DNA from 3 places in the Porticoccus litoralis genome. Region 2 is predicted to be linked to each of the others. Evidence: predicted binding sites of a transcription regulator. Region 2 holds the regulator's gene; each other region holds the start of a gene.
What was found. Region 2 encodes sigma-54, which starts transcription at its own class of promoters, with help from an activator protein. Its sites were predicted from a motif close to TGGCACANNNNTTGCNNT; they were not measured.
Positions count from the first base shown of each region.

Region 1: a site for sigma-54 is predicted at 2,067-2,084, ahead of Q8A57_RS00105 (alginate export family protein). Genes of this name have one in related genera too.
Region 3: a site for sigma-54 is predicted at 1,216-1,233, ahead of Q8A57_RS05340 (PEP-CTERM sorting domain-containing protein). Genes of this name have one in related genera too.

Region 1 is NZ_JAUUUU010000001.1:18,520-21,798, reverse strand. Features, by position in the region: gene Q8A57_RS00110 (ANTAR domain-containing response regulator) at 1-664, opposite strand, end outside; gene Q8A57_RS00105 (alginate export family protein) at 719-1,957, opposite strand; gene Q8A57_RS00100 (EF-hand domain-containing protein) at 2,290-2,622, opposite strand; gene pepF (oligoendopeptidase F) at 2,725-3,279, opposite strand, start outside.
Region 2 is NZ_JAUUUU010000001.1:751,177-754,455, forward strand. Features, by position in the region: gene lptB (LPS export ABC transporter ATP-binding protein) at 1-697, shown strand, start outside; gene Q8A57_RS03735 (RNA polymerase factor sigma-54) at 819-2,276, shown strand; gene hpf (ribosome hibernation-promoting factor, HPF/YfiA family) at 2,306-2,593, shown strand; gene ptsN (PTS IIA-like nitrogen regulatory protein PtsN) at 2,600-3,052, shown strand; gene rapZ (RNase adapter RapZ) at 3,064-3,279, shown strand, end outside.
Region 3 is NZ_JAUUUU010000002.1:221,587-224,865, reverse strand. Features, by position in the region: gene Q8A57_RS05350 (carboxyl transferase domain-containing protein) at 1-136, shown strand, start outside; gene Q8A57_RS05345 (enoyl-CoA hydratase/isomerase family protein) at 164-946, shown strand; gene Q8A57_RS05340 (PEP-CTERM sorting domain-containing protein) at 1,270-1,809, shown strand; gene Q8A57_RS05335 (VPLPA-CTERM sorting domain-containing protein) at 1,860-2,429, shown strand; gene Q8A57_RS05330 (hypothetical protein) at 2,736-3,279, opposite strand, start outside.

The sequences.
Region 1 (3,279 bases), 730 kb from region 2:
TTCCCCCGAGAATTTTTATCACCGAGCGCGCTGCTTCGGGAAGACTCATATTTGAATCCATCGACAGGGTGCGCAAGGTCTTATGGGCTTTGTCTTCGTTGATGCCGTGCTGGGCCATCAGAAGTTGTTTGGCCTCTTCAATAACGGAGTGGCTTGCCAACTTGGTCCTTGCGTCGTCCAGGGCTTGGCGCAGGGACTGATAGGATTTGAACTGAGCGATGGCCAGGTCAATCACGGGTTTGACCCGTTGTGGATTGAGCTCTTCCATCATGTAGGCGGTTACCCCGGCATCCACCGCTTCCTCGATAAAATCCGGGTCGTCTTCACTGGAAAACATGACTACCGGCTTGGGGTTGTAACTGTTCACTACGGAGAGGCTTTCCAGCACGTCCCGACCGGGGGACTGCAGATCAATCAATACAAGATCAGGCTGTAATTGTTCAATCTGAAACAACAGGCCGGCAGCGGAAGGTAAGCGTGAGATCACCTCAAAACCCGAGGCTTTGAGTTTTTCTTCAACACTGGCAGAACGTTCGGGATGATCGTCCACCAGCATGATACGAATGGGGTCTTTGCTGGTCGTCATGATCAGGTACGCCAGCTGTAAAAGGAATTTGACATGGGAAACATAACTACACAGAGATAACCCAGGATCGTAAATCATACTCCGACCCTGGGTCATGCTCCAGTGCGGCATACTGCTCAGACTGACAGCCGATCAGAAGTTCAGCATAACGCTGAACCAGACTTTCTCTGTATCAACAAATAGCTGATCAGCGTTGTAGTTAGCATATTTGAGTTGGACGGAAAGGTTTTTGTTAACCGCATAGGTGGCCACGGCATCAAATTCTTCACCGTAGTCGTCGTTGGGGCCGCTCTCATCTGCCTCAAAATCGTGATAGAAGGCTGCCAATGCAACGCCGGCCACTTTACCTGTAACCTTGAAGTACATGTCTTCAATACCACCGGCAGGGGTAGCCAGGAACATATCTGCCCAGCCCTGGAACTTGTGAAGAGTGGCAAGCGGGGTGACAAAACCCTTGACGCCGTCATCACTGCCCAGCTCTTCGTAGCCCACGCCCAGCCCTACACCCTTGACGGTGGTGCCGAGTTCTAACATGTAGTATTCGGTGTCGTAGTCAACCGCGTTGTCACCATAGTCGGTTTGAGATGCTGCCGCAGCGGCAACCGTGATTGGGCCAAATTTACCGCTATATTCCACACCATAGGTTTGCGATGAAAGCGCGTTATCTATAGTTTCCATAGAGTGGGCGTTATCAAAGTCGAGGAGGTAGGCGTATGCCCCCAGCTTATGCCCTTCTGCGGGTGAATAAGAAACGTATAAAGCATGTGAGTCTGAATCAAAACGGCGAGGTTGGGCGTGTCCGTTGGTGTCTGGACCAAAGATGCGGTCTACGTCCCAGATATAGCTGTAGTCTACGTTAACTGGCCCAATTGGCAGCTCGACGCGGAATGAGTCGTAGGTCTGCTCATTCTGGCGCCAGCCAACGCCGCCGACAAAACGTTGTCCGGAGTGCAGAATACGCTGGCGACCAGCGGTGCCGGTGAAGTACTTGTTGGTGTATTTCAGCAAAGCCTGGTTGATGGTGGTCCCATCAGGGTCAGCGACAATCGAGTACTGACCACCTTTGCCATTGGATGGTGTGCCATATCGCTCATTGCCAATCTGGCTGACGTCATCCACCTCGAGAAGAGCGGAAAAACCTTCATAAGCAGCAGTAGACAGGGTGACCCTGGATTTCAAAGTCGATGCCTTGGCAATCTCTTGCGGGTTATCTTGATCTACATACTCATAGCGATAGCGGAAGCTAAACTTCGCATCGCCTTTGGTAAACATTTCGGTAAAGCTTGTCGCTTCATCCGCGGTCGCAGCTACAAAAGGATGCGCGCCCAGCAAAACAGCCAATGCAGAATATTTTAAAAATTGCTGCTTCATAACAAGTCCTCGAGTTAAAAAATCCCCAAACTAAAAAAACAAAAAGCCCGCACGCCGGATGGAGGCGTGCGGGCTTCGTTGCCCAACAGAATACAATGTCAATTCCCAAATAGCACAAAATGTGCCAAATCAATAACCTTTTGATTATTAAAAGTTTAATTGTTTTTTTGGGGTCAAAAGTTTTCGGAATTGACTTAGAATAGTGCGCAAAAAACAGTTAAAGAATTATTTTAGGGCACGAAATAATAGAGTTGAGTCAGTAACTTTTTTTCGTTTGCGCAATAAAAAAAGTAACAACGACATACCGCAAAGGTATGCCGTTGGTCATTGGGTTACTGATTGGGGCAGTTCTCTTTTTGCTGGCGTTTTTCCTGGACCCGCTCTTTCATTTCAGCCTTTGCGGCCATGGCTTCCGCTTTGCTTACCAGGCCATTGCCATCTTTATCCATCGTGGCAAAGTGGGCGCGACGTTTCGCCAGCATCCGTTCCAGCCCCTGTTCATGCTCTTCCATAGTGATGTTGCCATCGTTATCCGTATCCATACGATCAAACATGAAATGGCCCCGGTGGTGTTCGCCTTTGGCCTTCGGTTGGGATGGCGACTCGGCGAGAGCAGTATAGGAAGCGAGCAGGGCGCACAGGGTAAATAACAGGTATTTGCGCATAAGAAATCCTCTTCTGTGATGATTGCGTCACCTGTATAACGCGCGCCCAGTCAATTGGTTGACGCGCGTCTGAAAAAAGTTTCTGTTGGTGTGAGCCGAGGTCTATTTGTCGAGGATTCTCTCGGCTTCATCCATGAGGCGGTTCATACGCTCTATAACTGCGAGGTAGACATCCTTAGACGCCATATCGACACCCGCCGCAAGAAGAATTTCGTAAGGGTAATCAGACCCACCTGCACGGAGAATATCGAGGTATTGTTGCTGTGCCTCTTCACCATCATTGAGTACACGGTCCATCAGGTAGTAGGCGGCGGAAATGGACGTGGCGTATTGGTACACATAAAAGTTGCGGTAAAAATGCGGAATATAGGCCCACTCGGCGGTATAGGCATCGTCAATAATCATGACGCCTTTGTCATGGCCAAAATAACGTTTCAGCAGGTCGCCATACATCGTGTTCAGTTTGTCGCCGGAAAGTGCGCCGCCGTTTTCCACATGTTCATGAATGGCGAGCTCAAACTCTGCAAATTGAGTCTGGCGGAAGAAGGTGCCTCGCAATTGATTCAGCTCCTTAAACAGGTAGTGAAGGCGCTCCTGGTCGGTTTTTGCGTTGTTGCGCAGATATTCAAACAGCAGGACTTCGTTGGCTGTTGACGC
Region 2 (3,279 bases):
AAAGAGTTACAAAAAGCGGCCGGTCATTCGCGATGTCTCCCTCAGTGTTGAAAGCGGTGCCATCGTTGGGCTGCTGGGGCCCAATGGTGCAGGAAAAACCACCTGTTTTTATATGATTGTCGGTCTCGTTGAACAGGATGGTGGGAGTGTCTTTATCGATGATGAGGACATCACACATCTGCCCATGCACGGGCGCGCCCGTAAAGGCATTGGCTATCTGCCCCAGGAAGCTTCCGTTTTCAGGAAGATGAGTGTTGCCGACAATATCCTCTCCATCCTGGAAACTCGCAAAGATCTGGACAAAGAACAACGCTTATCGAAACTCGAACACCTGATGCAGGAATTTCACATCACCCATATCAAGGACAGCCTCGGCATGAGCCTATCCGGAGGGGAACGCCGCCGGGTGGAAATTGCCCGGGCTCTGGCCATGGAACCCGCCTTTATTCTGCTGGATGAACCCTTTGCCGGTGTAGATCCGATTTCCGTCAATGACATTAAACAGATCATTCGCCACCTACGCGATCTGGGCATTGGCGTACTAATCACGGACCACAATGTCCGTGAAACCCTGGATATCTGCCAACACGCCTACATCGTCGGGGAAGGAAAAGTCATTGCCGAAGGCGTACCTGAAGAGATTATTGCCAATCAGCAGGTCAGGGACATCTACCTCGGGGATGACTTCACCCTTTAATTTCGGATGATTGCTCAACATTCAACCAAAGCGGCATACAATTTGCTTGTCATCCAACCGCCCTGCGGTCTACACTTTCCCTGTAGATACTCATTTTTCGGAAAAGACTCGTTGTAATTTAATGAAAACAAGCCTGCAACTGAAAATTGGTCAGCAGTTGACGATGACCCCTCAGCTGCAACAGGCTATTAGGTTGTTACAGCTCTCCTCCCTGGACTTGCACCAGGAAATCCAGCAGAACCTCTACGACAATCCACTTCTTGAACTGGCTGAAGAGTCGGAACATCAACTGTTAGGCAAAGAAGACAAGCCTCAAAAAGAAGCACCGGAAGCAGAAGCCACCGACCTGAACGGTACGGATTGGGAAAACAAAATCCCCAATGACCTGCCAGTAGATGTTAACTGGGACGATATCTATCAGCCACCTGCCACCCCCCGGCTTTCCAACAACAATGACACCTATGATTTTGACAGCGTTCACAGTGTTACCGAATCGCTTCAGGACCATTTGTTGTGGCAGTTGAACCTGACACCCATGTCGCCCACCGACCATCTGATTGGCGAAAATATTATTGACTCCATCGACAGCCGGGGCATGCTGACCATTCCAATCGAAGAAATCTGGTCAGCTCTTGACGATGACATTGAGCTGGATGAAGTCATTGCCGTACTGCATCGCATCCAGCAGTTTGACCCACCGGGCGTCGGCGCTACCAGCCTCTCCGAGTGCCTGATGATTCAACTGAACCAGTTTTCGCCCGACACCCCTTTCCTCAAGGAAGCCAAAGTTCTGGTCTCGGATCATCTGGAGCTGGTGGGCCAAAGGGACTACCGACAAATTGAACGGCACACCCGTTTCACCCAGGATTTTATTGCCAACGCCATCGAGCTGATCCAGAGCCTGACACCAAATCCCGGCGACTCAATCAGCAATGACGACATTGAGTATGTTGTTCCCGATGCAAGAGTGATCAAAGTCGACAACCACTGGCAGGTGACCCTCAACGATGAAATCACGCCTAAGCTCAGCATCAATCAGCACTACGCACAATTAATTAAACGAGCGGACTCCAGCCAGGACAACACCTTTTTGAAGAACCATCTGCAGGAAGCCCGCTGGTTTTTACGCAGCATTGAAAGCCGCAACGACACCCTGATGCGGGTGGCCTCTTGTATCGTACAAATGCAGCAGGGCTTTCTGGAACAGGGTCCCGTGGCGATGAAACCCATGGTGCTGGCTGATATCGCCGACCGACTGGAACTCCATGAGTCCACTATTTCCAGGGTTACTACCCAGAAATATCTCGACACCCCACAGGGTGTATTTGAGCTGAAATACTTTTTTTCCAGTCACGTCTCCACCGCCAGCGGCGGAGAGTGTTCATCAACTGCCATCCGCGCTATCCTGAAAAAAATGATCAGTGCTGAGAATCCTGGCAAACCCCTCAGTGATAACAAGCTGACGTCCCTGCTTCAGGATATGGGCATTCAGGTAGCACGGCGTACGGTGGCAAAATACCGAGAAGGGATGGGCATCCCCTCCTCCAGCGAGAGGAAACGCTACAATCCCAATGTTTAATCCGACAATCAAAAACCAAGGAGTACCGCATGCAAATGAATATTAGCGGACATCATCTCGACATCACTGATGCGATTAAAGATTACGTGAATACCAAGCTCTCCAAGCTGGAGCGTCATCACGATCACATCACCAGCACCAATGTGATTCTCTCTGTAGACAAATTGATTCAGAAGGCAGAAGCGACCGTGCATGTGAGCGGTGGTGAGTTTTTTGCCAACTCGGAAGACGAAGACCTCTATGCCGCTATCGATACGCTGGCTGACAAACTCGACCGTCAGCTGATCAAACACAAGGAAAAAACCCGCGGTAGATAACCCCTGATGAAACTAACTGATGTACTGCCCCCGGAAAACGTCGTCGCCGACGCTCCGGGCGGCAGCAAAAAACGCGTGCTCGAAAATTTGTCCAGCTTCCTGTCCGAACGCATGGACACAGTCACCGCCGATGAACTCTACCAAGGTCTGTTATCAAGAGAGCGTCTTGGCAGCACCGGCATCGGCGAAGGGGTTGCCATTCCTCATTGCCGCCTTGGCGGTTGCGAAAAAATTACGGCCGCCTTGATCAAATTACAGGAACCGGTCGATTTCGACTCCATTGACGGTGAAGAAGTTGACCTGATCTTTGCCTTGATAGTCCCCGAAGAGCAAAATGACCAGCACCTGCAGATATTGTCAGCAATTGCCGAGCTGCTCCAGGATGAAACTGTTCGCAACCAGCTCCGGCAGGCCGATTCCAATGACGCTCTGTATCGCATAGCTGTCAACGAGACCTGAGGACAGCATCCATGAGACTGGTGGTGGTAAGCGGGCGCTCCGGCTCTGGCAAAAGTACGGCTCTCAACGTACTTGAAGATGTGGGATTTACCTGTATCGACAACCTGCCAGCGAGCCTACTACCGGGACTGTTTGAACTCGCCAGCGACCCCAACAACAGGCAATGGCTGGAAAAAATTGCCGTTGGCATTGATGTCAGGAACTTGAGCAGTGACCTGGGACAGTTG
Region 3 (3,279 bases), on a different contig from region 2:
CTACTACGCCTCGGCCAGACTCTGGGACGACGGTGTCATCGATCCACTGCAGACCCGCCAAGTGATTGGCCACTGCCTGGCCATCGCCGCCAACAGCCCGATTGAGGAAACCCGCTTCGGGGTATTCCGCATGTAGCGGACCAATCCAACCCAGGTGATCGTTATGAGCAAGCCCTCCGTAACCACCCACATTGACCGGCGCGGCGTCGCCACCGTCACCCTCAATCGCCCGGAGCGGCACAACGCCTTTGATGACACCGTCATCGCCGAGCTAAGCGCGGCTTTCTGCAACGTGGCAAGCAATAACAGCATACGAGTGATGGTACTGGCCGCCACCGGCAAACACTTTTCCGCCGGGGCGGACCTGACATGGATGCGGCGCATGGGCAACGCCAGCTACGACACCAATCTCGCTGACGCCGAGGCCCTGGCCAACATGCTGCGCACCCTCAACGAATTACCAAAACCCACCATCGCCCGGGTACAGGGAAGCGCCTGGGGTGGCGCCCTGGGATTGATCTGCTGCTGTGATCTGGCGGTGGCTACCAGCAGCGCCACATTCCGCTTCAGCGAAGTGCGGCTGGGACTGGTGCCCGCCACCATCAGCCCCTATGTCATCGCCGCCATCGGCCCGCGTGCGGCGCGACGTTACTTTCTCAGCGCCGAATCGATCAATTCTGACACCGCCAAAGATCTAGGTCTGGTGAGCAAAATAGCGGAGGAATCAGATTTAGACCCGGTAGTGGAAAACTGGATCGACCACCTGCTACAGAATGGCCCCGAGGCCATGGCGGAAGCAAAACATCTAATCGCGGAAGTAAGCGGAAAGCCGCTCAGCGATGAACTACTGTGGCACACCAGTGAAACCATTGCCCGGTTGTGGGTTTCGGAAGAAGGACGGGAAGGCTTATCTGCTTTTTTAGAAAAACGTGCGGCCAAATGGTGACCGGGTAAAAAAGCAAATCATCACTGAAGCAACGACCAATTGCTTGCAGTAGCAACACGAATGCCTCAGAAATCTTGCCCGCTGTAATTAACCAGCTGTTATTACATCACTGTAGGACGGCTCAACAACTGACCCTAGATCACACGTCACCGAGAACGGCAGCAAAGAAGTAATAGCTGTAGAGAAAAGTGTTTATTTTATCGATTTTTTGTCAGATAAATTTATAACAGCCCCTTCCAACGAACCGTAACCTATTGTTTTTTGTACAGTGGCATATAGATTGCTAGGGATTTAAAAAAACAACATCAAGGTAAAGGTTTAACATGAAAGGGTTTACAAAAAGTTCTTTATTGCTTTGTTTGCTGCTCTCATCATTTCAACTGCACGCTGGAACCAGCTACACCTTTGAAATTGATTACCTGAATTCCGATATTTACGACATCAGCCTCTCGGGCACGCTAGACCAGACCCTGGATACAAATGATGTATACACATGGACTGCGGCTACGGCCGACACTATCAATCTAAACCTGTATTTTTTGGATAGTGAAATGGATATCGACATGCAGGTTGCTGATGAAAACGGCTACTTTTCTAGCTCGTCCTCAACCACAGACAATGAGTTCATCAGCTTCGGAGCCATCCTCGGCAAAGATTATTTCGTTAACATTTATCGTTATGCGGAAGTAAGCATCGCAGCCTACATCGCAGATGCCTACGAGGAAAACAACAGCCTAGAAACGGCCTACGATCTGGACAGCCTCAATGACAACAATAATGTGCCGCTGCCGGCAACAGTGTGGCTGTTTGTTCTGGGGCTGGCGGGCCTTATCGGTTTAAGAAAAACACAGAAACCGGTGTAATTACTCATTTGTTTTTTCATTATTAATTGAAGTCGCTAGGATGTGCCCTTATGACAACTCTTCGACCATTATTTTTATCCGCTTTGTTATTCGTATGTAGCCAATCTGCAAGTGCTGCCCTTATCGACGGTTTTGAGAGTGGCGACTTCTCCGCCAACTCATGGTCAACCTATGGCGCAGCAGACTGGAGCATTGATTCCTCTACAGCGGCCTCAGGTATTTACAGCGCAAGATCAGGGCGGATCACACACAATCAATCCAGTTATCTGGAGTTGGAACTTGCAACATCAGCCGGCACAGTGTCCTTTGACTATCGCGTCAGCTCAGAGGACAATTTTGACTACCTAATGTTTTATATTAACGACATTAGGGTTTTTTTAATCACCGGCGACACAGGGTGGCTGAACTACTCTAGAGAGGTCATTGCGGGAACTCACGTTTTTACCTGGCGATACAGAAAAGATAGCAGTGTGAATTCATATCTAGATACTGTATGGATTGACAACTTCAGTGCCCCCTTACAAGACGTATCGAATGTCCCTGTTCCTGCAACAGCTTGGCTTTTCGCCATAGGCCTTGCCGGAGTTGCAGGCTTGAGCGGACTCAGGAAAAAAGCCTAGGTCTACCCGTTTTTCTTCCAGAACCCCTCTCCAGAAAACCCCACTTCGGTGGGGTTTCTTATGTTCGCAGCTAGACGTTTGGGACCAGCCCTGGAGCTATTCAGATTACCCGCTGCAGGGCAAGGGAATCTCGCCACCGTCAGCGACTTTTTTCCAAATCAAGCAAGGCAACATCAACCCAACTCTTGGGTTGCTGGTTAACGCACACAAAAATGTGCTTGGGATAAACGTAGCATCACTACCAACGACCCCCCGGCTAGAAGAAAAACAGGCGTGGATAATTACCATCACCCTTGTCGGCAGGCGTCAATAATGACCGAGAAACACTTCCCCGCTAGCCAGCAACTGTGTAGGTTCATCCCCCGTACCCTTGTAGACAGCCGCCACTTCGGCAAAATAACGATTGCCGCGGCCACCGGAACAGGGTGGCAGGTAGGCGCCAGGCTCACCACGCCCCCCTTGGTGTGCCTGCTCCAGAAACATCCCCTTGGGCAGATCGAAGGACTCACCGGCCACAACAGGTATCTCGATGCTGTTATGCAACCTTCCTGTCCAGAGACCGATCATGCCATGGCCGCCATGGTCCATCAGAAACCAGCTGCGATCACTAAAGGCAACAATTACGGCATTGGCTTCATCGGGAATACCGCTCACTTTCAATAACGGCGTCGCACCATGGCCACCAAATTTCTTGCACTGTTGCCCTTCGGGAATGGCATAGCCGTCCCATGCCGGGTCCGCCAGGCTAACCTGTAGCTCGGCCACCCTCTCGGCTAGCTGATATTCAAAGGTGTCGCAACCGGAGAGCACCGACGCAAGAACGAGCAAAGCAGCCATAGGGATTATTTTC